Regions from separate parts of the Qipengyuania sp. Mu-71 genome, predicted to be linked through region 2. Evidence: riboswitches for the same ligand, from Rfam matches in the RefSeq annotation. Region 2 holds a riboswitch; the other holds the start of a gene.
What was found. A riboswitch is a leader RNA that binds a small molecule or an ion and turns the genes downstream of it on or off. The one in region 2 is predicted to bind cobalamin.

Region 1: linked by a shared signal. The riboswitch ahead of V6B15_RS14960 (TonB-dependent receptor plug domain-containing protein) and the one ahead of V6B15_RS04325 (TonB-dependent receptor plug domain-containing protein) in region 2 are both predicted to bind cobalamin.

What each region holds. Positions count from the first base shown of each region.
Region 1 is NZ_JBAJHR010000004.1:1,063-12,662, forward strand. Features, by position in the region: gene cobT (nicotinate-nucleotide--dimethylbenzimidazole phosphoribosyltransferase) at 1-1,076, shown strand, start outside; gene cobS (adenosylcobinamide-GDP ribazoletransferase) at 1,073-1,825, shown strand; gene cobC (alpha-ribazole phosphatase family protein) at 1,816-2,349, shown strand; gene cobO (cob(I)yrinic acid a,c-diamide adenosyltransferase) at 2,346-2,951, shown strand; cobalamin riboswitch at 2,984-3,193, shown strand; gene V6B15_RS14960 (TonB-dependent receptor plug domain-containing protein) at 3,356-5,284, shown strand; gene V6B15_RS14965 (ABC transporter substrate-binding protein) at 5,342-6,115, shown strand; gene V6B15_RS14970 (FecCD family ABC transporter permease) at 6,112-7,089, shown strand; gene V6B15_RS14975 (ABC transporter ATP-binding protein) at 7,086-7,859, shown strand; gene V6B15_RS14980 (cobyric acid synthase) at 7,866-9,326, shown strand; gene cbiB (adenosylcobinamide-phosphate synthase CbiB) at 9,326-10,270, shown strand; gene cobD (threonine-phosphate decarboxylase CobD) at 10,267-11,268, shown strand; gene cobU (bifunctional adenosylcobinamide kinase/adenosylcobinamide-phosphate guanylyltransferase) at 11,258-11,600, opposite strand, start outside.
Region 2 is NZ_JBAJHR010000001.1:852,743-870,500, forward strand. Features, by position in the region: gene sucD (succinate--CoA ligase subunit alpha) at 1-861, opposite strand, end outside; gene V6B15_RS04305 (hypothetical protein) at 858-1,346, opposite strand; gene mdh (malate dehydrogenase) at 1,355-2,317, opposite strand; gene V6B15_RS04315 (hypothetical protein) at 2,723-3,064, opposite strand; gene V6B15_RS04320 (cell wall hydrolase) at 3,183-4,271, opposite strand; cobalamin riboswitch at 4,433-4,623, shown strand; gene V6B15_RS04325 (TonB-dependent receptor plug domain-containing protein) at 4,714-6,621, shown strand; gene V6B15_RS04330 (ABC transporter substrate-binding protein) at 6,618-7,433, shown strand; gene V6B15_RS04335 (FecCD family ABC transporter permease) at 7,430-8,383, shown strand; gene V6B15_RS04340 (ABC transporter ATP-binding protein) at 8,380-9,108, shown strand; gene V6B15_RS04345 (M3 family metallopeptidase) at 9,109-11,352, opposite strand; gene V6B15_RS04350 (hypothetical protein) at 11,485-12,111, opposite strand; gene thpR (RNA 2',3'-cyclic phosphodiesterase) at 12,108-12,653, opposite strand; gene V6B15_RS04360 (lysozyme) at 12,761-13,672, opposite strand; gene V6B15_RS04365 (GGDEF domain-containing protein) at 13,844-15,022, opposite strand; gene V6B15_RS04370 (M13 family metallopeptidase) at 15,184-17,232, opposite strand; gene V6B15_RS04375 (hypothetical protein) at 17,350-17,649, opposite strand; gene V6B15_RS04380 (hypothetical protein) at 17,662-17,758, opposite strand, start outside.

The sequences.
Region 1 (11,600 bases), on a different contig from region 2:
TGATCGTTAAGCGCTCGGTGCGTATGCCCAGTTCACGCCGTTCCAAAGTCATTCTGCATTCGCTAGACGCGCAGAATATGACCCGAGCCGACCTTCAGCGTCTGATTGACGATAAGACTAAGCCAACCGGATCAATGGGGCGGCTTGAAAGCCTCGCCGTTCAGTCTGCGGCGATCATAGGCGACATTAATCCCGAGAATGCCTCGGCATCGCTGACCATCTTTGCTGCCGATCATGGCATCGCGGCACAGGGTGTTTCGGCATTCCCGCAGGAAGTTACAGGCCAAATGGTTGCCAACTTTCTTGCAGGCGGGGCTGCGGCGAATGCCATCGCAGCGCAGTTCGGCATACCGGTCACTGTCGTCGATTGTGGGATCATGCATTTGCCAGCGCAACGTGATGGACTGATCGACATGGCACTCGGACGAAGCACGTCCGACAGCTCTACGGGGCCTGCGATGAGTCCAGAGGTGGCGAGCAAGGCAATCACGCAAGGACGACATTTTGCGAGCGGCATCGGGAGCAAGATAGTTTGTTTTGGCGAGATGGGTATTGCCAACACTTCCGCAGCGGCCCTGCTGGCGCACAAGCTGAGTTTCATTTCGGTCGCCGAGTTGGTCGGACGCGGCACGGGTCTCGACGATACCGGTCTCTCCAATAAGAGAGAGATACTCGAACGCGCGGCGGCGCGCACCGGAGAGCTCGCGCCAATCGAGGCGCTCGCCGAGGTCGGCGGTTTCGAGATCGGCACCATGGCGGGCGCGATGATCGGTGCCGGGACATCGGACAAGCTGGTGGTCGTCGACGGGTTTATCGCCACCGCTGCCGCCGCGCTTGCAAGGGCGATCGAGCCGGACTGCGAAAAGGCTTTCGTCTACGCGCATCGCTCGGCCGAGCACGGACATCGGGCGTTGCTCGATTGGTTGGAAGCCGAGCCCTTGTTCGATCTGGACATGCGATTGGGCGAGGGCACCGGTGCATTGCTTGCCGTGCCGATGATCCGCGCTGCGCTATCGCTGTTCGGAATGGCGAGTTTTTCGCAAGCCGGGGTTTCCGGCGCTACTCCGGCTTCATGAAACGCCCCTTCTTCGCATTGCTTGCCGCGTGGGTGTTTCTCACGCGGATTCCATTGCCCACAGCCAAGCTGGACGAGCGCGATTTCGAGGCCGCACCCGGCTTTTATCCGCTTGTCGGACTTGCAATCGGCGCCATCGGAGCGGCTGGCTTCGCACTTGGCTGGACAATCGGCGGCGCTTTCGTCGCTGCAATCTTCGGGACCGCAGCCACGCTGCTGGCGACAGGAGCCTTCCATGAAGATGGGCTGGCCGACCTGTTCGATGGGCTTGGCGCGCCGACAGCCGAGCGGATGATGGAGATCATGCGCGACAGCCGGCTCGGAACGTTCGGAGCGGCGGCGCTGTTCCTCATCCTGCTGCTCAAAATCGCTGCGCTATCCCAATTGCCCTTCATGCTCGCCCTTGCCGCTCTGCCCGTGGCGCACGGAGCCTCGCGCCTGTCGGCAGTGATCGTGATTGCGACCAGTCGCTATGCACGCGCCGACGGGATCGCGAAACCGGTTGCCAAGGGGATCGGAGCAGCTCCGCTGGTGCTGGCGACACTCACCGGGATTGCCGCGGTCGCAATCGGCGCGACCGTTCTTGGGCCCAGCGCCGTGCTGTGCGGCCTGGTTAGTCTGTGTGTCGGCCATGGTTTGACGCGGCTGGTCTTCGAGCGCAAGCTGGGTGGCTATACGGGCGATTGCCTTGGCGCTGTGCAGCAGATCAGCGAAGTCGGCTTCTACCTAGGCTTGATCGCATGGCTCTGATCCTGCTGCGCCACGGCCAGCCCGAGATCGCTGCGGGAATATGCTACGGCCGGTCGGATGTTCCCGCTCGAGCCCTTGGCGAGGGAAGCCTCCGCTCACTCGTGACCGCATTGCCCGACCGCTTCGCACGGATCGACAGCAGTCCGCTGACCCGATGCAATGCGCTGGCTGAGCAGCTGTCCGCGCATTTCGACCTTCCCATCCACGCCGACCCGAGACTGATGGAGATCGATTTCGGGAACTGGGAAATGCAGGCTTGGGACGCCATTCCGCGTGGTGAAATCGATGCGTGGGCAGAAGATGTCGAAGGGGCGCGACCACATGGCGGTGAGAATGTGGCGCAGATGACCGAGCGGGTGCGGGCCTATCTACGCGATGCGGCGAGTTGCGATGCCGATATCCTCGCCGTCACGCATCTCGGCGTCGTTCGATGTGCCAGCGCTGTTCTGGGCCGTGCAAACCCGTTTGAAATCCAACTTGGCTTCGGCCAGTTCCTGACCGTCGAACCGAAAGAGGCACTATGAGCGATACCGACAGAGAAACGCATGCAGCGAGGATGAAGGAACTGCAGGTTGCCCAGTCCAAGCGGCGGCGCGAGCTAAAAGATCCGGAGCGCGGCCTGGTGCTGGTCCACACCGGCGACGGCAAGGGCAAGTCGAGCTCTGCCTTCGGCGTCATCGCTCGTGCGCTTGGGTGGGGCCAGAAGGTCGCCGTAGTGCAGTTCATCAAAGGGAAATGGAAGACGGGCGAAAAGCAGTTTTTCGCGCGCTTCCCGGATTTGGTTGACTGGCACGTTATGGGCGATGGTTTCACTTGGGATACACAGGACAAGGATCGCGATATCGAGGCTGCCGAGAAGGCGCTCGCAAAGGCGGGCGAACTGATTGCGAATGGTGACTACGCGCTGGTTGTGCTCGACGAGATCATTATTGCGCTGCGCTACGACTACCTCACGCCCCAAGCCGTCATCGATGCCCTTGAACGCCGGGGCGATACGCGAGTGATATTGACCGGGCGCGATGCGAAGCCCGAATTGATCGACTATGCCGACACCGTCACCGAGATGACCGAGACCAAGCATGCCTATCGCGCTGGCATTCGTGCCCAGCAGGGGATCGACTTCTAGTCTGCAAGGATTGACAGCGGCGTTTATGCCGCGCATTGGCGCGATCAGACGGTGCTGCAGGTGATAAATCGCCTGGAGCTAAGAGGGAAGCCGGTGAGATACCGGCGCTGTGCCCGCAACTGTGAGCCAGGAGTCCCGAACCAGCATGTCACTGGCTAAGCCCTGCAGTGGGTGGCGCCGGGAAGACGGTTCGAAGACGTTGATCGGCAAGCCAGGAGACCTGCCGTCGCGTCGTTCGTCCGGGGCCGGGTCCAGCCCAGTGGGACAGGAAAATTCTTTTTCCGAAGTAACGACAGCCAGGCCGGTTTCCGGTGTCGCGGCTCATTTCGAGCGGCGGCGGGCCATCTGTCGAGTTTACCATGCGGGCACCGGAGCCTCCGCGTGGGCTGGCTTTGGATATTTCAATGAAAACCGCATTCTATGTGTCCGTCGCGGCATCGGCCGTGGCTCTGTGTTCGACCGGCGCGTTCGCTCAGTCGGTCGATCTTCCCGAAGACGAGGAAGTGAACTCCCAAACGATCGTTGTCACTGCCAACCGCACCGAACGTGCGATCAGCCAGGTCGGTGAATCGGTCACCGTGATCGAGGAAGAGGAGATCGTGAACCGTCAGCCGAGCGAGGTTCTCGATATTCTGCGCACGGTTCCCGGCGTTACATTCAACCGCAATGGCGGGATCGGCACCAGCACGAGCGTTTCAATCCGCGGCGCAGAAAGCGACCAGACCGTCGTCCTGATCGACGGGGTAAAGCTCAACGACCCGTCCTCGACCGGTGGCGGCTTCAACTTCGGCCCTGCCCTCACCGGCAACATCGCGCGGGTCGAAGTGGTGCGTGGGTCGCAAAGCGTGCTCTACGGCAGCCAAGCGATCGGCGGAGTGGTGAACCTGATTACCCGCGAGCCGACCGAGGACCTCGGCGTGTTCGCGCGTGCCGAATATGGTGAGCGCGACACTGCGGAACTCGTCGGCAACGTTTCTGGCAAGTTCGGCCCTGTCGGGGTGAGTGTTGGCGGCAATTACTATCGCACTGATGGCATCTCCGCATTCAGCGAGGCGCGCGGTGGAACCGAGCCGGACGGGTTCGAAAGCCTTGGCGCAAACGCCAAGTTTGATATCGCGCTGGGCGAGAATTTCTCGATCGATCTGCGCGGTTTCTATGCCGACAGCGAGACCGAAATCGATGGCTTCACGGCGACGGGCTTGGGCGATACCAACGAGGTTTCCTACCGCGACGATTTGGTCGGCTATGGTGGGATCAATGCCAACTTCCTGGATGGACGTTTCCGCAACCGGCTGGGGATTGCATACACCAGGATCGACCGACGGAATTTCAGCTTCGATACCAACTCCGAAACCTTCGACGCTTTCGGTGAGAACCTTCGCTACGAATATCAGGGCGTATTCGACGCAGCCGACATAGCCGAGCTCGTTTTCGGCGCAGAGCGCGAGGAATCGGAGTATCTCAGCTCGAGTTTCGGTGCGCCCGCGATTGGCGATGATGTGTGGATCAACTCGGTCTACGGCCAGCTCAATTTGACGCCGTTGGACGGGCTCTCGCTGACTGGTGGCGTTCGCTACGACGATCACGAAACCTACGGTGATAATACAACCTTCGCTGCCAGCGGTGCCTATTCGCCCAACGGCGGCGATACCGTGCTGCGCGGCAGTTATGGCGAAGGTTTCAAAGCGCCTGCGCTGTTCCAATTGTTCAGCGACTTCGGAAATACCGATCTCGAGCCCGAGGAATCGGAAAACTGGGACGTCGGTATAACGCACAATTTCCTCGGTGGACGGGCCGAGGTAGGCGTCACTTATTTCGAACGCGACGCGACTAATCTGATCGCGTTTGTCGGCTGCACCGGCAATCCGATCCCGGCGTGTCAGGATCCGGCCAATCCACGCCCGTTCGGCACATACGACAATATCGCACTCGCAAGTGCCGATGGCTGGGAATTCGGTCTGGCGCTGCGTCCGACCGATGGCTTCGACGTCGCGCTTAACTACACCACCATCGACGCCCGAAACGATGTGAACGGCAATCGCCTGCCACGACGTGCGGAGGATACGATCAGTCTGGTCGCGGACTACCGCATGGAGAACGGCATCGGCATCGGTGCCACCGTGTTCGTGGCGGGCGACAGCTTCGACAATGCCACCAACACCACCCGCCTCGATGGCTATGTGGTGACCGATATTCGGGCGAGCTTTGGCATTACCGAGCAGATCGAAATTTTCGGTCGGATCGAGAACCTGTTCGACGAGCAGTATGAAACGATCTTCCGCTACGGCCAACCTGGTCGTGCGGTGTTCGGCGGCGTGCGCTACCGGATGTAATCGATGGTTCGGACGACCCTCGCGGCGCTGGCGTGCCTCCTCTCGGCCTGTGCGCAGGTGGCGGAGCGGGGAGCGGACGCGCCGCGACGCATCGTCAGCCTCGACTACTGCGCCGACCAGTATGTCCTGAAGTTCGCGGACCGCGAGGATATCCTTGCGCTGTCGCCCGATGCGGGAAAACGCTTTTCCTACATGCGGGCGGCGGCCGAAGGGATCCCCACGGTCCGTCCGCGCACGGCAGATGTGCTGGCACTGCAACCCGATCTGGTGGTGCGAACTTACGGTGGCGGGCACGATATCGCCGATTTCATGAAGGAGCCGGGAGTCCCGGTCGTGCAGATCGGCTTCCCCCAATCGATTGCCGAAGTGCGGGATGAGGTGCTGCGGGTGGGCACCGAACTTGGCAAACCGGATGAGGCCGAAAAGCTCGTTGCCGATATGGATCGGCGATTGAAGGCACTTGCAGAGAGGTCCGGTCCTCAACGCGAAGTTCTTTACATGACCCCGGCAGGCGTAACCGCGGGCGAAGGCACTCTGGTGCATGAACTGTTTGTCGCGGCGGGCCTGCGAAATTTTCAGAATCGACCGGGTTGGAACCCACTGCCACTGGAACGGCTCGCCTATGACCGGCCCGACGTGATCGCGGCAGCCTTTTTCGAAAGCAAGACCAACCACGTCGATAACTGGAGCGCGGCGCGTCATCCGGTGGCGCGGGCACAATTGCGCGAATTGCCAGTCGTGCCGCTGGAAGGGGCCTGGACCTCATGCGGGGGCTGGTTCCTGATCGATGCGGTAGAGGCGCTCGCAGAAGGGAAGGAAGGCGCGCAATGAACCGGGTAGTGGCGATATTGCTGGCAAGCCTTGTGGGCGCACTGGTCCTCTCGGTCGCATTGGGATCGGTGCCCTTGCCGCTTGACCGGGTGCTGGGCGCTCTCGCATTCCAGTCGAGCCAGGGCGATCAACTGGTCGTCTGGCAAATCCGCCTGCCGCGCGCCCTCGCCGCAGGTTTCGTTGGAGCGGCGCTGGGCATGAGCGGCGCGGCCTTGCAGGGCCTCTTGCGAAATCCGTTGGCCGAGCCGGGTATCCTCGGCGTGTCGGCCACCGCCGCACTATTCGCGACCTTCGTGCTTTATTTCGGTCTGGCAACCGCAGGCCCGCTGGTGCTGCCGCTGGCGGCAGTAGCTGGCGCGCTGATCGCTACGCTACTGGTGGCGCTCGCCGCCATCCGCACGCGTTCCGTCGTTACGTTAATTCTGATCGGCGTCGGTCTTTCGAGTTTCTCGGCGGCAATCATGGCCTTGCTGATGAACCTTGCTCCCAACCCCTTCAGCCTCGCGGACATGGTCAACTGGATGTTGGGGACGGTGGACAATCGCAGCTTCGACGACCTGCTATTTGCTCTGCCATTCATGGCGATCGGGGTCGCGATTCTGCTGGCCTCCCGTCGCGGCCTATCCGCGCTTGCCCTTGGCGACGAGGCGGCCGAAGGAATGGGGCTGGATCTCCAGCGGCAACGGCTGGCGGTGATTGTCGGCGCGGGGCTGGCAACGGGCGCCGCAGTCGCGCTGGCCGGAGCAATCGGCTTCGTCGGAATCGTCGCACCGCATCTTGTGCGGCCCTTCCTTCGCTACGATCCCGCGCGGCTACTGGTGCCCTCCGCCCTGCTCGGCGGGCTGATCCTCGTGTTCGCCGATATCGGCGTGCGCGTGCTGCCGACCGATAGCGAGCTGAAGCTCGGCGTCGTCGCCTCATTGCTGGGCGCCCCAGTATTCATATGGATCGCCGCGCGCAGGAGGCTGGCATGACGCTGCTGGAGGCAGAAGGCCTCGGCTATTCGGTCGACGGCAGGGTTCTGATCGCCGACGCCGCGTTTGCTCTCGGCGCGGGCGAGCTGACCGCGCTCATAGGGCCAAACGGGTCGGGCAAAACGACCCTCCTGCGTCTTGCGCTAGGCCTGTTGGAAAAGGACGCGGGACGCTCTTCGATCAATGGAACGGCGGTGGAAATGCTTTCGCCGGTAGCGCGCGCTCGCCGCGTTGCGTATCTGCCGCAAGCGCGTCCGCTCGTTTGGCCTCAGCCGGTTCGCGATGTCGTTTCGCTCGGGCGGTTCGCATATGGCGCTGCCCTTGGTCGCTTGTCGCAGGAAGACAGCGAGGCGGTGGAGCGCGCGATCCGAGTATGCCAGTTGGACGGCTTCGAGGAACGCGCTGCGGACACGCTCTCGGGCGGCGAATTGTCGCGCGTGCATTTGGCCCGGGCGCTTGCAGCGGAAACTCCACTGGTTGTGGCGGACGAACCCGTCGCCGCACTCGATCCGCGCTACCAGCATCAGACCATGCAGCTGTTCGCCGACATGACGCGCGCTGGACGCAGTGTCCTGACGGTCATTCATGATCTCGACCTCGCGCTGCGCTACGCCTCCAAGGTTCTCTGGATGCACGAAGGCCGAATTGTCGCAAACGGCACGCCGCAGGAGACCTTCACAGCCACACGATTGCGCGATGTCTTTGGCATCGACGCTCAGGTTCTGAGCGACGGCGCGCATACCCGGCTCGAAATCTCCGGCCCTGCATAACGTAGCATGACCGGGCGCGCGATCATGCTTCAGGGCACCGGATCGGATGTCGGCAAGTCGCTGCTGGTTGCCGGGCTATGCCGGATCGCAGCGCGCCGGGGGATCGGGGTCGCTCCGTTCAAGCCGCAGAATATGTCGAACAATGCCGCAGCCTGCCCCGGTGGCGGCGAGATCGGTCGGGCGCAGGCCTTGCAGGCAAGAGCAGCAGGCCTCGATCCATCGACTGATATGAATCCCGTGCTCCTCAAGCCTGAAGGCGATCGGCGTGCGCAAGTCGTGCTTAATGGGAAAGCCCTGCGCAGCGAGGAAGCGGCGGCCTATATGGCCAATCGGGGAAGCCTGCTTCCCTCGGTGATCGAGGCATTCGACCGCCTGAAATCGGCGCACGACCTCGTCATAATCGAGGGCGCGGGGAGCCCGGCCGAGGTGAACCTGCGCAAGGGCGACATCGCCAATATGGGCTTCGCGCGCGCTGCCGACGTTCCCGTAGTGCTGGTCGGCGATATCGATCGTGGCGGGGTCATCGCATCGCTTGTGGGCACCCGAACCGTCATCGAGGCAGATGATGCCGAGATGATCGCAGGCTTCGTCATCAATCGCTTTCGGGGTGATCAGACCCTTTTTACAGATGGCGTGCGCTTCATCGAAGACCGTAGCGGCTGGCGCTGCTTCGGCATCGTGCCATGGCTGCAATGTGCCGCGCGGCTGCCCGCAGAAGACGCTGTCGTGCTGCACCAAGCCAGACTGAAAAGCGGTGCCATTCTTATTGCCGTGCCGATGCTGTCGCGGATCAGCAACTTCGACGATCTCGATCCGCTGCGCGCCGAGCCGGATGTGGAAGTCCGTTTCATTCCCCCCGGCCAGCCAATTCCGCGAGAGGCGGATGCGATTATTCTCGCGGGCACCAAGTCTACCTTGGCCGACCTCGCGATGCTGCGGAACCAAGGGTGGCACCATGACATCGTCGCCGCCTGGCGCACGGGAGCGCACATTGTCGGCTTGTGCGGCGGGTTTCAGATGCTGGGCAAGCGGATCGAAGACGCCGACGCGGCAGATGGATTGGCAGGATCGGCGGACGGTCTTGGCCTATTCGATATGACGACGATGATGACCCTCGAGAAAGTGGTTCGCCCCATGAGCGGAACCACGATCGCCCATGGCGACCACGTGACAGGATACGAGATCCACACCGGTCGTTCGCTTGGCCCTGCGCTGAGTAGACCATTCTGCGAGCTCGAGGATGGCAGCTGCGATGGCGCGATCGCGGGAGGTGGCCGCCTGATCGGCACTTATCTCCACGGCGTGTTCGCGAGCGATGCGTTTCGTTCTCGCTGGCTCGAGCGATTGTGCAGCGGTCGGAGCAGCACGCTCGACTACGAAGACAGTGTCGAAAGTGCGCTGGACGAGCTTGCCGACGGGCTTGGGGCGGCCCTCGACGTGGATGCTCTGTTGGCGCTGGCGCGGTGATGGCCGCTTGGATCATGCTCGCAGGGCTGGCGGTAGAAGCCCTGCTCGGCTGGCCGGACGCGCTGGACAGACGGATCGGGCATCCGGTGCGCTGGTTCGGCTGGCTGGTCGAGCGGGCGGAGTGTCTGGGCAATCGAGAAGCATGGAGCAGGTCCGCGCGGGTCGCGATGGGCGGTCTCGTAATACTGTTTCTGGTGGCGCTTGCAGCCCTGCTTGGACTGGCGATCCAGCTGGTCCTGGCTGATGGGTGGGTAGGTTTCGTGCTGATGGCTCTTCTTGCCTCCAGCCTGATTGCCGCACGTTCGCTGCACGATCACGTCGCGGACGTGGCCAGCGCCTTCGAGGGCGCGGGGATCGATGCGGCACGGTGCACGCTCAGCCGCATCGTTGGTCGCGAGACTGCTGAGCTTGACGAGGCCGCCATCGCTCGAGCTGCTATCGAGAGCCTTGCAGAGAACACCTCCGATGGCGTCACCGCGCCCTTGTTCTGGGGGGCGCTTTTGGGATTGCCGGGCCTGTTTGCCTACAAGGCGATCAACACGCTCGATTCGATGATCGGCCATCGCAATGCGCGATATGAAGCTTTTGGCAAGGTCGCCGCCAGGCTGGATGACCTCGCCAACCTTATCCCCGCACGTTTGACGGGGACCCTATTCACATTCTGTGCTGGTTCGGGTCGGGCCATAAAGGTGATGTCTCGCGACGCCCGCAAGCACCGTTCTCCCAATGCAGGATGGCCGGAGTCGGCGATGGCAGGGGCCCTTGGCATCAGGCTTTCTGGCCCACGAGCCTATGGCGCGGCGACGAGCGAAGAGCCATGGCTCAACGCCGAAGCAGGCGACCCGGACGCGGCCGATATTCGCCGTGCGCTGGCTCTTTATCAGCGGGTCGTCGTTGCCGCCGCTCTGCTTTTAGCTGCGCTTGGATGGGCTCACTTGCTATGAGCGATCCCGATCTCGTTTCCGGCCATGGTGGGCGGATCGATGCGATGGCGCGGGCATTTCCCGATGCGCCCCTGCCATGGATCGACCTGTCCACCGGTATCAATCCGGCTGCCTATCCGTTGCCCCAGATGCCGACCGATGCATGGACACGGCTGCCGGGCGAGATAGCCCGCGCGAGCTGCGAGAGCGCCATGGCTGGTGCGTTCGGATGCGATCCTGCCTACTGCCGCGCGGTTGCGGGAACCGAGGTCGCCATCCGCCAACTGCCGTCGATCCTGCGGGCGAAAACGGTGGCGGTTCGCGCTCCAAGCTATGCCGATCACGCGCAAAGCTGGCGATCTGACGGCGCAAGCGTCGTAAAAAGGCTGGATCCGCTGGAGCTGGTCGAAAAGGCCGATGTCGTGGTGCTCGTGAATCCCAATAATCCCGATGGGCATTGCTGGCCTGTCGAGCGGATCGAACACGCGCGGGCCCGACTCGCGAAGCGCGGCGGCTGGCTGATCGTGGACGAGGCCTATGCCGATCTCGATCCATCGAAAAGCGTCGCTCCGTTTGCCGGGAGGCGGGCGCTGATAGTGCTGCGATCCTTCGGCAAATTCTACGGCCTGGCAGGGCTCCGGCTGGGTGCGGTGCTAGCTCCACCCGATGTTCTGCGCGAAATTGGGGAAAGGCTCGGCGGCTGGGATGTTTCCGGACCGGCCTTGGCTATCGGCAAATCAGCCTATGCAAATGTTGAATGGCAGGCGGCAACCCGCAAACATTTGGCGCTGCGGATGCACGAGCTGCGGACATTGATCGCGTCGGCGGGCCTGAATGATCGCGGCGGAACCGATCTTTTCCGGTTCGTCCAGGCATCCGATGCACCTGCTCTATGGCGAAAGCTGGCCCGCCATGGCATCGCCGTTCGGCGATTTGCGGGGGACGATCATCACCTGCGCATAGGGCTTCCGGCCGATACTGCGCAGTTTGATCGACTTGCGGAAGCCCTCAACCCTTGAGCCGCAACGGTATCCCGGCGACCACAAGCTCGACCGTGTCGGCGATTTCGGCGAGCCGCTGGTTCAGTCTTCCCTGCTCATCGCGGAAGTCTCGGCCGAGCTTTGTCTCGGGGACGATCCCCGACCCGACCTCGTTACTGACAAGCACGATATCCGCTGTTGCGCATGTGATGCTGTCGATCAGAGCAGCGGTTTCGCTGGAGATGTCCCGCTCCGCTAGCATCACGTTCGACAGCCACAAAGTGCAGCAGTCGATAAGTATCGTTCCCTCATTTAGCGAAGCGATCGTATGCGCAAGTTCGATTGGTGACTCGACCGTCCGCCAATGCTCG
Region 2 (17,758 bases):
CGTGGTGCCGAGTTCGCTGGGCGAGGGGGAGACGCGGATGCCCGCAGCTTCCATCGCGGCGATCTTGTCGTCGGCGCCGCCCTGGCCACCCGAAACGATGGCGCCGGCATGGCCCATGCGGCGGCCCGGAGGCGCGGTACGTCCGGCGATGAAGCCGACCATCGGCTTTTCGCGGCCCTTGGCGGCTTCCTGCTTGATGAATTCGGCGGCTTCCTCTTCGGCGCTGCCGCCGATTTCGCCGATCATGATGATCGACTTGGTGTCGTCATCGTCGAGGAAGAGGTCGAGCACGTCGATGAAATTGGTGCCGTTGACCGGGTCGCCGCCGATGCCGACTGCGGTGGTCTGGCCGAGGCCGACCATGGTGGTCTGGTGCACGGCTTCATAGGTCAGCGTGCCCGAACGGCTGACAACGCCGACGCTGCCCTTCTTGAAGATCGAACCGGGCATGATGCCGATCTTGCATTCGCCGGGGGTCAGGACGCCGGGGCAGTTCGGACCGATCAGACGCGACTTCGAGCCTTCGAGCGCACGCTTGACGCGCACCATGTCGAGCACGGGAATGCCTTCGGTGATCGCGACGATCAGTTCGATCTCGGCATCGATCGCCTCGAGGATCGAATCCGCAGCGAAGGGCGGCGGGACATAGATGCACGAAGCGGTCGCGCCGGTTTCGGCCTTGGCTTCGGACACGGTGTTATAAACGGGCAGGCCGATATGCTCGCTACCGCCCTTGCCGGGGGTCACGCCCGCAACCATCTGCGTGCCGTAAGCGAGCGCCTGCTCGGTGTGGAACGTACCGGTATCGCCGGTCATGCCTTGGGTGATGACCTTGGTGTTCTTGTCGACGAGGATACTCATTCGGCACTCTCCTGGGGAATTGCGGAAATTTCGAAACGGGCGAACGGGCGCTTTGCATCACCCGCGGGATCGACCCGGACCGTATGGCCCGCGATCGTCCAGAAATAGCTGTAACCGTCCTGCTGTTCGGGCATGCCGATCGACTGCGAAACCTCTTGCAGCAGGGGGACGTAGGAAGCGGTGTCCGGAAGGAAGGCCTGCACGACGCAGGTCTTGGCCTCGAGTTGCTCGTTCGCAACGACGATCAGCGTGTTATTGCCCTCTTTCTGGTAAAGTCCCTTGAACACACGCTGCGATCGTGCGCCACGCCGCTTGGCATTGTCCCACTCCATCGGGGGCAAATTATCGTATCGCACATCATCGGTTTCGGTGATTGCCTGGCAAGCGGCGATCGCTTCTGCGACGTGCGGTGCGGTGGCTGCCTCCTGCTGCGCCGCGGCGGGAGCGGCGAGCAGCAGGGCGGGGAGGAAAAAGAGCTTCCGCATCGTCTCGCTCAGGCCAGCGAGCTGTCCAAGCCCTTGCAGGCTTCGAGCAGTTCTTCGACCGCATCGGTCGAGACCTTGAGGTTGGACTTCTCTTCGTCCGACAGTTCGATTTCGATCACCTCTTCGGTGCCGCCCGCGCCGATCATCGTCGGCACGCCGACATAGAGACCATCGAGGCCGTATTTGCCATCGACATAGCTGGCGCAGGGCAGGATGCGCTTGGTGTCACCGAGATAGGCTTCGGCCATCGCGATCGCGCTGGTGGCGGGGGCGTAATAGGCCGAACCGTTGCCGAGCAGGCCAACGATCTCGCCGCCGCCCTTGCGGGTGCGATCGACGATTTCGTCAATGCGGCTTTCCGAGACACCCTTGATCTTGGCGAAGTCGTTGACCGGGATGCCGTTGATCGTGGTGTAGCTGGTCACGGGGACCATGGTATCGCCGTGGCCGCCGAGCACGAAGGCGTTGACGTCCTTGACCGAGACGTCGAATTCCCAGGCGAGGAAGGTGGCGAAGCGCGCGCTGTCGAGCACGCCGGCCATGCCGACAACCTTGTTGTGCGGCAGGCCGCTAAATTCGCGCAGCGCCCAGACCATCGCGTCGAGCGGGTTGGTGATGCAGATGACGAATGCGTCGGGCGCGTTGTTCTTGATGCCTTCGCCGACCGACTTCATCACCTTGAGGTTGATGCCGAGCAGATCGTCGCGGCTCATGCCGGGCTTGCGCGGCACGCCCGCGGTGACGATCACCACGTCGGCGCCGGCGATGTCGGCATAGTCATTGCTGCCGGTGATCTTGGCGTCGAAGCCTTCGACCGGGCCGCACTGGCTGAGGTCGAGCGCCTTGCCCTGCGGCATGCCTTCGGCGATGTCGAACAGGACGATGTCGCCCATTTCCTTCTTCGCCGCGAGGTGGGCGAGCGTTCCGCCGATCATGCCGGAGCCGATAAGGGCGATCTTCTTGCGTGCCATGGAAATGAGGGTCCTTGTTCCTGCCGTGCGGGACAGAGATGATACCCGGACCGAAACTGGGCCATGCGTCAAGTGTCCCGCAGAGGAGGCATGGCACCCGGTCGATTGCGGTTGCGCCCTAGGCCCGCGCCGGAGGGATTGCAACCGCCAATGCTTGCAGCCCCCAAACTATGTTTGCAAATGGTTCGCAGTTGCAATAAGCGCGCGAATTCAAGGATATGCTGGCGGTGCGGGCAAACGGGATTGCAGATCGCGAATCCCTTGTGGCCTCGCTGGGCTGCCGCTCGCCACGGGGCGAGCGCCGCGACGCGAGCGTGCATTGCTGGCACGGATTTGCGCCCATGAGCACCTAAGCGGGCGGGTATGTCACCTCCGGAAGAATGCTTACCCCGGCTGCGCCGCGGCTTAGCGGGCGAGCAGCGCGTCGATCGCGATCGATCCCTCGAGGCTTTCGGCAAGCCGGCGGTCGAGCGTGCGGCAGACTCCCAGCCACCATTCATACGCTTCGGTATCGCCGGTGAAATGCGCCTGTTCGGCCTGCTGCCGCGCGGCTTCGGCGGCGCCCATGCCGTGTTCGGCAAAGTGCCGCAGCGCCGCGCGCATCATATGGTCGAAGCTCGAGGCTTCCGCCTGCATATGCGCCGCATCGCCATTGTCGTTGGCAGCGCGGGCGAGCGCCTTTTTCGCCAAGGCGCGGGCGATCGGCGAATGCGCGGCGGAACGAGCGGCGGCGAAATGGAGGGGCATGCCTCTATCCTTGTGAAGCGGCTGGGGGATCATTCTGTCCTACCCGGCCACCGCTAAGCTTCGGTTCCGCAGCATGGTTGTGAAGACGTAAAGGATTGCCTCCGCGCAAGCGACACGGTTACTTCCGGCCCGGCTCGCTGATCCATTTGCCCGAATTGGCATATTCGTCCTTCACGCGCCCCGATTGCGGCAGCTTGGTGCTCGCGGGGACGGCAGTCGTCGCACCCGTCGCGCCTACAGGGGCCGTCGACGCCGCGCCGAGGCTGATCGTGTCGTTCGACGGCGGGGCAGGGGCCACCGGACCCGGTACATCGAGTTCCGCCCGCCGGACATTGGGTGCAGCCAGCGGTTCGCTGCCGGCATAGGCATCGGTAAAGGCGCCCGCGGTGCCCGCGCCGCCCTTCCAGCGATAGAACCGGTGCGCGCCGATCGCGCCGATGAAATCCAGGCTCGCTGCCCAATAGGGGTTCACGTAATTGGTGTGGTAATGCGTCGCGAGCCCGATCGGCTGGTACACCTCGCCCGCCAGCGCCCCCAGCGCGACCGACTGCGCCACCGCCCAGGCCTGGCGGGCGGGCGTGCGGCGAAGCGATCCGTCGCAGGTGAAGCTGAACTGGCAGCCGGTTGTGCGCTCCGATCCCTGGAACACCACGCCGCAAATACTGGCCGGATAGGCCGGATGCGCGACCCGGTTGAGCACGACTTGCGCCACCGCCTGCTGCCCGGCGTAGCTTTCGCTGGCCGCCTCGTAATAGACCGCCATCGACAGGCATTGCAGCGCGCGGGCCTTGTCGAGCCCGCTGCCCGCCTGGCGGAACGCCTGCGCCGCGGCGCCCGCCCCGTGGCTTTCGGCAAATTCGACCGTTTCGAACGTGCCCTCGCTCTGGCGCAGGTCGCTCACATCGATCGCCAGGCGCGGGGCATCCTCGAGATAATAGAAGGCCGAGCCGGGGAAACTGTCACCCGGGGTTTCGAACGGCATGGGGGCGAAGGCGACGCGTTCCTCGGCAAGCCCCATCGCGCTTTTCAGATCCGCCCATTCGCCCTGCGCGGCAACCGTCGGCAATGCGATCGCCCCGGCGAGCAGCGCCCCGCGCGAGACCAGCTTGCGCCGCTTTTGGCGGCGCGCCTCGAACCGCCTGGCGCGTGCGGACGGGGCGCGCGGGGCACGCCTGCTTCGATCCGCTCTGGCCTTCGATTGACGCAATTCGCTTCCTGCTTTTGTCCGCTGCAATAGCCCAGCCTGGTCCATATCCATAGCCGGACGGGCGCACCATCCCGCATCGGGACGTAAGGTGCGGTTGCCATATAACTACCAGATAGTGCTTAACGAAGGATCGTCTTGTGCATTGCGGCATCGCGCGTTAGTCGGGCGGCCGAGTCACGGGTTGGCCTGTTCGCGCAGGCCCGAAGAGGGAAGGAGGTGCAAACCCTCCGCTGCCCCCGCAACTGTGACCGGGGAGCGATCCCGCTACATGCCACTGGGCCTTGCGTCCGGGAAGGCGGCGGGAAAGCGTCGATCCGGGAGCCAGGAGACCTGCCCATGACCGTCGTTCGGCCGCGGGCGGGGTGTATCGTAGGCAAACGTGGAAGGAGCGATTCTGCTCCCTCCCGTCATGGACGGCGATTCGTCTATGATAGGAGGTTACGTGTATAAATATCTGTTTTTCCTGACGGCTTCGGCCATTCCCGCTACTGCATTGGCGCAGAGCCCGAGCGAACAGGCGCTGGCCGAGATCGTCGACCGGCAGGATGCCGACGGGGCCACGCCGGCCGAAGTCTATGCTTCGGCGGCAGTACCGCGCGATGCGGCGGTGATCACGGTTACCGCCAATGGCCTTGGCACCGATCTGCGCAACACCGGCCAGTCGGTCACCGTCATCGACCGCACCGAAATCGAGACCATCCAGGGCGCCGATCCGGTGCGTGCGCTGAACCGGGTTCCGGGCCTGTCGCTGTCGCGCAGCGGCGGGATCGGCACGGTCACCAGCGTCAATGTACGCGGGGCTAGTGCCGATCAGCTGCTGGTGCTGGTCGATGGCGTGCGCGTGGCCGACCAGGCGAGCCCCTCGGGCGGGTTCGACTTCGGCAATCTGCTGCTGGGCACTGCGGGCAAGATCGATGTGCTGCGCGGTTCGAACAGCACCATCTGGGGCTCCGAAGCCGTGGGCGGCGTGGTCGATGTCTCGACCCGGACCGAGCGCGGTCTGACCGGCAGCGTCGAGTTCGGCGCGCGCGACACGCTCTTCGCCAGCGCGGCGGCGGGCGCGGGCAATGACGATGTGTTCTTCGGCCTGACCGGCTCGTGGTACGAAACCGATGGCTTTTCCGCCGCCGCTTCGGGCACCGAGGCCGACGGTTCGCAGCAATTCGCGCTGGGCACGACCGCCTTCGTCAATCTGACGCCAAGCCTCGAGCTGTTCGCACATGGCAATTTCGCCGAGGGCGAAGTCGAGATCGACGGCTTCCCCGCACCCACCTATGTGCTGGCCGATACCGAGGATACGCAGAAGACCACCCGCTATTGGGGCGATGTTGGGCTGGCCTATTACGGCAACGATCTCACGCTGCGCGCCGCCTACAGCCGTTCGGACACCGAACGCGCCAATCGCAATGGCGCAGGCACCGGAACCTTCGCCAGCGACGGCAGCTCAGAACGCGTTTCGCTGCGCGGCGAATACCGCCTGCTGGGCGGACTGGCGCTGGCCTTTGGCGGCGACCACGAATGGACTGCGTTCGAAACCAGCTTCGATGCTTCGGCCGAAACCGAGATCAGCGGCGCCTATGCGCAGCTTGGCTGGGTGATGGGGCGGCTGGCAGCGCATGCCGGGGCGCGCGTGGACGACCACGAACAGTTCGGCACGCATGTCAGCTTCGGCGGCGATGTCAGCTATGGCTTCGGCAGCGACTGGCGGCTGCGCGCGAGCGTGGGCGAAGGCTTCAAGGCGCCGACGCTGTACCAGCTGCTGTCCTTCTACGGGAACACCGAGCTCGAGCCCGAGGAAAGCACCAGCTACGATCTGGGTGTCGAGAAGGGCCAGCGCGGTTCGGGGCTGCATCTGGCGCTTACTGGGTTTCGCCGCGACAGCGACAATCTGATCGGTTTCGGCTTTACTGCGGAGCGCCCGTCGGGGGTCTATCTCAACACGGCGCGCGCGCGGGCGCAGGGTGTCGAGGCCGAAGCCGGCATCGACCTGCTGCGCGGGCTGCGGCTGGCGGGGATCTATTCCTATGTCGATGCCGAGGACCGTACCAGCGGGCTCGACCTTGCGCGCAGGCCCAACCATTTCGGGACGATCTACGCCGACTGGCAAAGCGCATTCGGCCTCGGTCTGGGCGCGGACCTGCGCATCGTCGGTCCCAGCTGGGATAACGGCGCCAACACGAACCGGCTCGACGGGTACGAACTGCTCGACCTGCGCGCTTCCTTCGGGATCGGCGACAATCTCGAACTGTTCGGCCGGGTAGAGAACGTCTTCGATACCGATTACCAGACGGTGGCCGGTTACGGCACTGCCGGACGCAGCGTGTTTGGCGGGATCAGGGCGAAGATGTGAAACCGCTGATCGTCGCATGGGTCCTGCTGCTCGCCGCTTGCGCGGGGGGCGGGGCCGGTGCGCCGCCTCCCGAACGCGGGCCGACGATCGTCAGCCTCAATCCCTGCACCGACGCCATCCTTGCCGAGGTTGCGGCTCCCGGGCAGTTGCTGGCGATTTCGCACTATAGCAAGGACCCGCGCGCCAGCTCGATGGAAGCGGCAGTCGCGGCGCGGTTCGCGGCGACCGGCGGGACGGTCGAGGAAGTGCTCGCGCTCGATCCCGACGTGGTGGTCGCGGGCAGTTTCCTCGCGCCGGCGACCCGCGCGGCGCTCGCCGAACTGGGGATGGAGGTCGTCACCTTCGATATCGCTGCGGATGTCGCTGCCAGCAAAGAGCAGATCCGCGATCTCGCCGCGCTGGCGGGCGATGAACCCGCGGGCGCGCGGCTGATCGCCCGCATCGACGCCGCGCTTGCTGCCGCCGCACCTGCGGATGGCGAGAGCGTCGCCACGCTGCTGTGGCAGCCGGGCGGGATCGTCGCCGGAGAGCAGACACTGGTCAGCGACCTGCTGGTCCGCACCGGCTTCGCCAATGCCGCCCCTGTGCGCGGGCTGTCGCAGGCAGAATATGTCGCGCTCGAAGACGTCGTCGCCGAACCGCCCGAAGTCCTGTTGATCGCGGGCGGTGAACTGGGTCAGTCGCATCCGGTTCTCGGCCGCCTGGGCGATATGCACCGGGCGCGGTTCGATACCAGCCTGCTCTATTGCGGCGGCCCCACGATCATCCGCGCGGCCGAGCGGTTGGCCGCGATCAGGGAGGCCGCATCATGAACCGCGCGATCGCGATCTTCGCCGGACTGTTGGCCATCGCATTGCCCCTGTCGCTGCTGGCGGGGCGGGTCTGGCTCGACCCCGCAAGCACGCCTAATGCCGCGCTCATCCTCGCCGAATTGCGCCTGCCGCGCGCGGTGCTGGCGATCGTCGTCGGTGCGGGGCTGGGCGCGAGCGGCGCGGCCATGCAGGGCTATCTGCGCAATCCGCTGGCCGATCCGGGCCTGTTCGGTATCGCGCCGGGCGCGGCACTGGGCGCGGTCGCGGCGCTGTGGTTCGGCTATGCCGCTGCGCCCTATCTGCTCCCCGCCTTTGCGCTGGTCGGCGCGGGCGGCGCTATGGCGCTGCTGGCCGCGATTGCCGGCCGGACCGGCGGGATCGCGCTGTTCACTCTCGCCGGGCTGATGGTCGCCAGCCTTGCCGGGGCGCTGACCGCACTGGCGATCAGCATGGCGCCCAATGCCTTCGCGATGAGCGAGATCGTCATGTGGCTCAATGGCGCGCTGACCGATCGCAGTTGGCGCGATGTCTGGGTGGCCGCGCCGCTGGTGGCGCTGGGGGTGGCGGTGCTGTGGCGCAGCGGCCGGTCGCTCGATGCCTTGATGCTGGGCGAGCCGGTGGCGCGGTCGCTGGGGGTCGACACGCACCGCTTGCTGTGGCTGCTGATCGTCGGGGTCGGATTGACCGTTGGCGCCAGCGTCGCTGTGGCGGGCATCATCGGGTTCGTCGGGCTGATCGTGCCGCATCTCGTGCGCCCGCTGACCGATCGGCGGCCCTCGCAGCTGATCCTGCCCAGCGCGCTGGCGGGCGCGCTGCTGGTGCTGGTGGCGGACAGCGCGGTGCGCGTGCTGCCGCTGGTCACCGAATTGCGGCTGGGCATCGCGCTCAGCCTACTCGGCGCGCCGTTCTTCCTGTGGTTGCTGCTGCGTATGCGCCGGGGGCTGGCATGAGGCTGGCGGCGGCACAATTGTCGATCGCCGAGCGGTTGGACCGGGTCTCGCTGATCCTCGAACCCGGCACGATAACCGCGATCTGCGGCCCCAATGGGGCGGGCAAGTCGAGCCTGCTCGAAGCGCTTGCCGGGCTGCTTCCGGCTGGTGACGGGGCGGTGTTTCTCGACCGGCAGCAGATCGCCGCGCTGCCCCTGCGCGAGCGGGCACGGCGTATCGGCTATCTGCCGCAAGCGCATGAAATCGCATGGGACGTGCCCGTGCGCAGTCTGGTCGAACTCGGCCGGCTGCCGCATGGCGACCGGCTGGCGGCACCGGTCGATGCCGCGCTCGACGCGCTCGATATCCGGGAGCTTGAAAAGCGCCGTGCGCAGTCGCTGTCGGGCGGCGAGACCGCGCGCGTCCTCCTCGCGCGCGTACTGGCGGGCGAACCGCAGTGGATCCTCGCCGACGAACCGCTCGCCGCGCTCGATATCGCGCACCAGCTCGCGCTGCTGAGGCATTTGCGGCGGGCGGCACAGGGCGGGGCGGGCGTGGTGCTCGTGCTGCACGATCTCGCCCACGCAATGAACCATGCCGACCGCGTCGTCGTACTCGATCACGGGCGCATCGCCGCCGATGGCGCATGCGAAGACGCGCTCGACCAGCAGGTGATCGAGCGCGTCTGGAAAGTGCCGGTCCGGTGGATCGGCGAACCGCTCCACCGGGCCTTGGTCAGCCGGTGATCAGTTGACCGTGCGCGGCGGCAGCTTGCCGTCGGACGCTTCGCTGTCCGCCGCTTCGCCGCCCGCGATCAGGCCACGCGCTTCGAGCATCGGGGTCACGTCGGGTTCGCGCCCGGCGAAGTTCCGGAACATCTCGAAATAGTCCATCGTCCCGCCCGTGCTCAGCACGGTCTTGCGATAATGGTCGCCATTGGCGCGCGTGAGCCCGCCATTGTCCATGAACCACTTGCGGCTGTCGCGGTCGAGCATCTCGGTCCACAGATAGCTGTAATAACCAGCGCTATAGCCGCTGGGCGAGCTGAAGATGTGGTTGAAATAGGTCGTCCGGTAACGCGGCGGGACGAGGTCGATTTCCAGCCCCAGCTGTTCGAGCGACTGGCGCTCGAACTGGCTGACTTCTTCCGGCGTATCGATCGCTGCGGCTTCTTCCTGCGACAGCGCGGCCCACTTCATGTCGAGCAGGGCGGCTTCGACGACTTCGCCGAAATCATAGCCCTGGTTGAACTGCGAGGCGGCCTCGAGCTTCTCGATCATTTCAGCCGGGATGGTTTCGCCCGTCTGGTAGTGCTTGGCATAGTTCGACAGCACCTCGGGATAGGTCGCCCACATCTCGTTGACCTGGCTCGGATACTCCACGAAGTCGCGCGCGACTGCGGTGCCCGACAGGCTTTCGTAGCGCTGGTCGGCGAAGAAGCCGTGCAGCGCATGGCCGAATTCGTGGAACAGCGTGTTGACGTTGTCGAAGCTGACCAACTGCACTTCGCCCTCGGGCGCCTTGGGGATGTTGAGCACGTTGTAGATCACCGGCTTGGTGCCCCACAGATCGCTCTGGTCGACGAAGTTGCTCATCCACGCCCCGCCACGCTTGGACTCGCGCTGGAACGGGTCGAAGTAGAACAGCCCCAGTTCGCTGCCGTCACGGTCGAACACGGTGTAGGTCGTCACATCGGGGTGATAGACGGGCAGGTCGCTGCGCTTCTGGAAAGTCAGGCCGTAGAGCTTTTCGGCGGCATAGAACACGCCGTCCTCGAGCACGGTATCGAGCTGGAAATATTCCGCCATCGCATCTTCGTCGAGGTCGTAGCGTTCGGCCTTGACCTTGTTGGCATAGCGGTACCAGTCCCACGGCTGGACTTCGAAATCGCCCCCTTCGGCAGCGATCGCTTCGTTGAGCATGGCGGCTTCGCGGCGCTGCGTATTGGCCAGCGCGGGGACCATGCGTTCCATAAAGCCGAGCGCAGTGGCGGGCTTTTCGGCCATGCGGTCCCACATCGCGTAGCTGGCCCAGTCGGCTTCGCCGAACAGCGCGGCCTTCTCGGCGCGCAGCGCGGCGGTCTTGGCCACCAATGGACGCGTGTCGATGTCGGTCGTGCCATTGGCGCGGTTGTAGCTCGCCATGAACAGCTTCTCACGCGCGGCACGGTTGGTCATGCTCGGCAGCAGCGGCTGCTGCGTCGTGTTCTGCAGCGCGATGGCGTATTTGCCCTCGAAGCCCTTTTCGGCAGCGAGGTCGGCGGCGGCCTTGATGTCGGATTCGGACAGGCCGGCGAGGTCTTCGCGGCTGTCGAAGATCACCGGCTGGTCGGCCATGGCGGCGCGGGCCTGCTGGCCGAACTCGGTGGTAATTTCGGACAGTTCGGAATTGATTTCCTTGACCCGCGTGCGCTGTGCTTCGGTCAGCAGTGCGCCGGCATGGACCATGCCGTCATAGGTGTCTTCGAGCAGCGCCGCGTCTTCGGGCGTCATCGTCATCGCGGCGCGGTTGTCATAAACCGCCTTCACCCGCGCGAAGAGTTCGGGGTTGAGGACGATCGAGTCGCCATGCGCGGTCAGCTTGGGGCTGATCTCGGTGTTGATCTCGTCGAGCCGGTCGGTGGTGTTCGACCCGGTCACGGCGAAGAACACGCGCGCGACGCGGCCGAGCATGCGGCCCGACTTTTCCAGCGCAACGATGGTGTTCTCCATCGTCGGCGGGGCGGGATTGTCGATGATCGCCTGGATCTCGGCCTTCTGGATCGCCATGCCCTGCTCGAAAGCGGGGATGTAATCGTCTTCGGAGACCTTCGAGAAGTCGGGCGTCTTGAACGGCAGCGTGCTGTCTGCGGCGAAATAGCCCGTGCCGGTCGGAATGGCGGCGGCGTCGGCGCTGGGTGTGGCCATGGTGTCGAGGTCTTCCCCATATGCGGTGGTGCAACCGGCGAGCAGTGCTGCGGTTGCGACGGTGGCCAGGATCTGGGCCTTCATGCTTGTCCCCTCAGGATGATATGAAACGCCGGACGGATGCCCGGCGCAATATTGCGATCATGGAAGTGCGATAGGACCGCTTCGCGACCGCGCGCAAGCGCGTACACGTCGCCGGTCGGCGCTGCTCCTACATTAATCGAACGGAATGCGGTCGCCCTGGTTCCGCTCGGCATGGTCGCGCGCAGTCTCCAAGGCTTCGTCGAGCGCCTGGCGATTGACCGTCACCAGCCGCGGACGCCCGCCGTCGCGGTCAACCACCAGCCAGACCGCCCCGAAGGTGAAGAACCCGCCCTGGTCCTTCGCCACGCTCATCTGCGACAGGTCCAGCCGCTGCAGCAGCGCGATCATCGCGGGATCGAAGATCTCGTCGAAGACCGCCTCGACCTCCGCGCGATCCTCGATTTCGCGGCGATTTCCCGCGGCATCGATATACACCAGCGGGAGCCCGATCTCCTCGAGCATCCGGCGCTTGTTGCCGCTGCTGGCAGCATCGCGCAGCGCCGCGATCGCGGCATCGAACTGGCTGGCGCTGGTCCCCGTCGCGCAGGAGATTGCCCCGCCATCGACGAAGTCATGCGTGCGGTCGAACTGCGCGCGCGGTTTCTCCTGGCTCGACCACACCAGCAGCAGGCAATCCTCCGGGGAAGCGCTCTCGCTCAGCAGGTCGGCCGGCTCCTCTGCGTCGGGCGCGCCTGCGGGCGAACAGCCGCCAAGCGCCAGCGCCAGCACCGTTGGCAGGGGGATGGGGTTGCGCATCATGGGTCGGGGGCCAGCGGATAGCGGACCACCGGCTCATAGACCGACCCCTCGGGCCGCAGGAAGCTTTCGTACAGGATGTACGAATCCGCGATCCACGGACCAAGCCGCAGACCCGCCGTCCGGGCGAGGAAGGGGGCGAGCGGCGCGGTCGCGCGGTTGGTGCGCGCCAGCGTGATATGCGGGTGGTATTTGCGGTGTTCGGGTTCCAGCCCCGCCGCGATGCAGATGCGTTCCACGCGCTGTTGCAACCGGCTCAGCTCCTCCGATGGCGCGATTCCGGCCCACAGCGTATGCGCAACCCCTTTCCGCTCGAACGCGCCGGTCCCTTCAATCGTCAGGTCGAATTCGGGCCCGCTGGCAGCGCGCAACCGCTCGGCCAGTTCGTCCGCCGCATGGGTATCGACCACGCCGATATAGCGCAGCGTCAGGTGCAACTGCTCGTCGTCCTGCCAGCGGGCGTTGTCGACGCCTTCCATCAGGTCGATCAGCGCATCGCGGATCGGGGGCGGGGGACGGATGCCGGCGAAAAGGCGGTGGGACATGGGATGATCACGCCGCTCGCTCGGCGCATTGCAGGGGTTTCACAGGGCCGCTGCCGGCCTGCCCGATTGGTAGGGCGCAACTCCGCGCCGGACAAGGCTATCCGCGCTCAGGCCGCATTGTGCGCGCCGCTTTCGCGCGGGTTCTCATAGGCTGCATCCATGAAGATGCTCATCCGGCGATTGCTGCGGTGCTCCAGCCCCTTGGCGAATGCACCACCGGCATGCGTGTAGTTGAGCTCGTCGGCAATCGCGTCGTAATCGCCCGCATCGATCGCCGCATTGAGACGCGGGCTTTCGCTGGGCGAGACATTGCCGATCCCGACATTGTAGACGAGGTCGAGCAGCGCATCGAATTCATGCTGGTGCAGCGGCAGGTCGCCGACCAATTGGCGCACACCCTGTTCGGCCTCGGCCAGATCGGCATCGAGAAAGGCGAGCACGCGCTTCTCGCTCACCCGGTCGCCGACCCTCAGCCGGTCGTGCGGCCGCACCAAATGGCCAACCCCGACGGTGGGATAGCCGGCGACATCGCGGTACACGGTATAGCGGACACCTTCTTCCTCGATCAGTGCCTGCTTGAACGTATCGCTCGCCGTTAGCAGCGGGGCGGGTTGGCGCACGCCTTGCGCGGGGTCGAGGACCATGTTGGCCGAACTCGGCTGCGGGGCCTTGGGCGGGCCGGTGAAGGCCGTCAGGCCGAGCGCCCCGGCGCCCAGCATCAGTGTTGCGTGCTTGCGAGTGGAGCGGCGCGGCCGGACGTCGAATGCCTTGGCGGCCGCCTGCCGGGCCCGCCGCAGCTCGCGGCGATGCTGGCGCTCGCGGCGGAGGCGTTTGAGGAAGCTTTCGGGTCTTTCACCGCTCTTCCCGCGGAGCGTGGTATGCGACCAGTCGACCTCGTCCAGCGGACGGTTGAGATCGTCGAGGATCGTCTTGAGCGTATCGTCTGTGTTCGCGCTTGGGGCGGACGCGTGGCGCGTGCCGCCGGCTTGGTTCCTGTCGTGCGCGGTGTCCTTGTCCATAAGGCGGGCACCTTTCATTGCGTAATCTGTGTCACACCGGCGCTGCGACCTGCACATGCGATTTCATGGGCTGTGGCGCGGTGTTGGTCTCGTCTATGGAACGGTTGGCAGGGGTGCTTTGGTCCCCGTTTCGTCGCTGCGAGGCAACGGTCGAGCGGTCAGGCGGCGCGCTCAGGCGGCGCGGCGGACCTGGTTGCGGCCCGTGTTTTTCGCTTCGTAACAGGCAATGTCGGCGCGCAGCAGCGCATCGTCCATGCCTTCGCCGAACCGCCAGCTGGCCAGCCCGATCGAGGCCGAGATGGCGATGTCGGGATATTGCTCGAATTGTTCCTCGAGCCCGGCAATCCGCAGCCGCAGCCGTTCGGCCGCTTCGGCGACCTCGACATCGTCGAGCCCGCGGACAATGACGAGGAATTCCTCCCCGCCGAGGCGGAAGGCGTGATGTTCGCTGGTGCCGCCGACCGCGTGGCACCATTCGCGAATCGTATCGGCGGTCGCGATCAGCACGTGATCGCCCACGCCGTGGCCGAAGGTGTCATTGATCGTCTTGAACCGGTCGAGATCGATGGTGAGCAAGTGCCGCGAAAGCGCACTGTGTTCCATCCGCGTTTCCTCGAACAGCTTGCGGCGGTTGAACAGGCCGGTGAGCGGATCGCGCCAGCTGAGGAATTCGGCATGCGCCAGCGCATCGGCCAGATCCTCGGACAATTGCCGGTTTTCGACCAGCATCTGCGCGGCGCTGCGGATATGCAGCCCGGTGGAGGAGCTGTAGATGCGGATGCCGATGACCAACAGCGCCAGGATCGCGATCAGCGCCGGATGCTGGACGCCGGGATGGAACAAATAATATCCGAAAGTGGTCAGCCAGAAACTGGCCAGCATGGCATCGCGCGCGGCCGGAAGCGCGGCCAGCGTGACCGCGATCAGCGTCGCTGCAACCAGCACTACGCCGCGAACCAGATTGACCGCCACCATCGAGCCATCGGGCGGCGGGGGCCACAGCATCAACCCCAGCGTCACGCCGGTAAGCGACATGGCAAACACCAGGATCCAGCGCGCAGAGCGCATCGGTTGGCGCGCGCGCGCCAGCTGTTCCAGTCGCGCGGCGGCCTTGCGGGTGTAGAGAAACGAGCAGAAACGCAATGCGAGCAGCACCGTCATGGGCAGCGGATTGGGCATTGCCGCCACCCCGACCGCCATCAGCGCGAGCGCGATCAGGCTGGCGGTGAGCGAACGCTGCTCGCGTTCGAGCATGGCGATCACCGCCTCGCGCTCGATCTCGTAGGGATCGACCGGGACGCGGTTCATCAGGCCGGCGCTATTGCCGTCGAATTGCTCGTCGATGTGCACCGGCTGCGACCCTTGACCCTTTTCTCGCGCGTAGGACCGCGTTTTCTAGCGCCCAATCGTTAACGATTTCGCGCCGGATATTCACGATGTCCCCGTAACCGGCGCCGCATGGCGGGCAAGTGCGGCGTGCGGCATATACGCTCCGCACGCCGCCTTCATGGTTACCAAATCCGTGCGCGGTCCTCGGGCGCGATATACATCGCGTCATCCGGCGTGATGCCGAAGGCTTCGTACCACGCATCGACATTGCGCAGCGGGGCGATGGTGCGATAGCGCGCGGGGCTGTGCGGGTCGGTCGCGACCTGGTTGCGCAAGCTGTCCTCGCGCGCCTTGGCCCGCCACACCTGCGCATAGGCGAGGAAGAAGCGCTGGTCGCCGGTCAGCCCGTCGATCACCGGCGCCTCTTCTCCGCCGAGCGACTTCTTGTAGGCATCATGGGCCACCAGCACGCCCGCCAGATCGGCGATGTTCTCGCCCATCGTCAGATCGGGATTGATGAAGCTGCCCGGCACGACTTCGAACGCGGCATATTGCGCGCCGAATTTCTTGGCTTCGGCCTCGAACCGTTCGGCATCGCCCGCGGTCCACCAGTCGCGGATCGCGCCGCTGGCGTCGATCTTGCGTCCCTGATCATCGAAGCCGTGGCTGATTTCGTGGCCGATGACCACGCCGATCGCGCCATAATTGACCGCGGGGTCGGCCCAGGGATCGAAGAAGGGCGGCTGGAGGATGCCGGCGGGGAAGACCATCTTGTTTTCCAGCCCGCCGTTATAGGCGTTCACCGTCTGCGGGTTCATGCCCCACTTCTTGCGGTCGACCGGCTTGCCAAGGTCGCTCATCTCGTAATCGGCGTTGAACTGCGAGGCAGCGATCATGTTGCCATAGAGATCGTCGGGCGACATCGGCAGCTGCGAATAGTCGCGGAATTTCTCGGGATAGCCGACCATGACGTCCATCCGCTCGAGTTTGTCGAGCGCGGCTTCCTTGGTCTCGGGGCTCATCCAGTCGTTTTCGCCAATCCGGTCACCCATGGCGAGCTTCAGATTGCGAACCAGCTCGTCCATCCGCGTCTTGGCGATCTTGGGGAAATATTCGTCGACATAGGCCTCGCCGACCAGCTCGCCGAGCGAGCCGTCGATCGTGTCGACTGCGCGCTTCCAGCGCGCGCGCTGCTCGCTCGTGCCGTTGAGCGCGCTGGTGTACTGGAACCGGCTCTCGACCATCTTCTGGTTGAGATAGGGCGAGGCCTGATGCGTTACCTGCGCCTTCTGCCACAGCTTGAGCGTGGCCAGATCGGTGCTGGCAAACAGCGCCGCAATCGCCTTCACCGCCGTGTTATCGGTGACGATGATGCGCTCCTGCGGCGGGATGTTGTGACCGGCGAAGAACGCGTCCCAATCCACGCCCGGCGCATAGGCAGCCAGTTCGCTGCCCGACATCGGGTTGTTGATCTTCTCGATCTGGCGCTTCTGTTCGGCATCCCAGTTGAGCTGCGCGACATAGGTCTCGAAAGTCATCACGCGGCTGGCCGCTTCGCGCGGGCTGGCTTCGCCGATATGACGGAAGGTGCGCTCGAGATAGGCGAGATAGGCGCCGCGCTGGTCGGCGAATTTTGCGTCGAAATAATATTCCTTCTCGGGCAGGCCGAGCCCGCCGGAAAACATCCACAGCGCGTTCATCGTCGGATCGTCGGGGTCGGCATAGGGGCCGGCACCGAACAGCGAGCCGCCGAACTTGCCATAGGTCGCGCCCATGTAGCGTGCGAAAGCGCTCTTGTCCGACAGCGCTTCGACCTGTGCCAGATCGCGCATCAACGGCGCGAGACCCGCGCGCTCGATCGCCGCCTCGTTCATAAAGCTGGTGTAGAGCGCGCCATATTGCGTGCCTGCGGGGGCTTGAGTGATCAGCCCGTTGACCTCTTCGGTCACATCCTCGCGCAGATTGTAGAACGAGCCGACCGAGGGGCGATCGCCGGGGATTTCGGTCCGGTCGATCCACGCGCCCGAGGCATAGCGTTCGAAATCGTCACCCGGATCGGCGGCGGTGTCGCGCGCGGTGAGGTCGAGCCCGAAGTCGCCGATCTTGGCTTGGCCGGTGACGACGATGGTGTTGGCGTCGGTTTCCTCGGCGAAGGACGGAGAGGCGAGAGCCAGCCCCAGCGCGAGCGCGGAAGCTGCCGTCGCGCGGGCGAAATGTCGAGTGGATGGCATGTGTGATTCCCCTGGGTTTTAGATCGTGCAGGGGCTTAGCTTTCGCCGAACAGAGACGACAACCATTGTCGTCGAACGCGCAAACGCGTTCGGCAAGCTACTTGCGGTTCGTAACCCCTAGTTCTCGTCTTCAGGTTCGCCGTCCGGCTCTGCTTCGCCTTCCTCATTCGCTTCATCGGCGCCAGCATCAATCGCAGGATCTACCTCCACGGTCACCGCTTTGGGATAGGTCAGGACGAGAAAAAGCTCTTCCCCGTCCCCAAGTTCGGTCAAAGGCCCGCCATCCTTGATGAAGCCGATCCCACCTTTTGCGGAAAGTATGGCTCCAGACACGCTGGCGCTTTCTTGAACGGCATTTTTGAAAAAGTCCTTTGCAGACTGCTCGCTGGTGAAAGCATTGGCGAAAAAGACGTTCATGGCAGGCTCTCCTCAATACTCGTCCCATTTGGCGACGCCTTCGTTGAATTTTGCGTTTCTCAAGAACGCCGGCGCACTGCCTTCGATGGCGGTTATGCAGGTTCCTTGC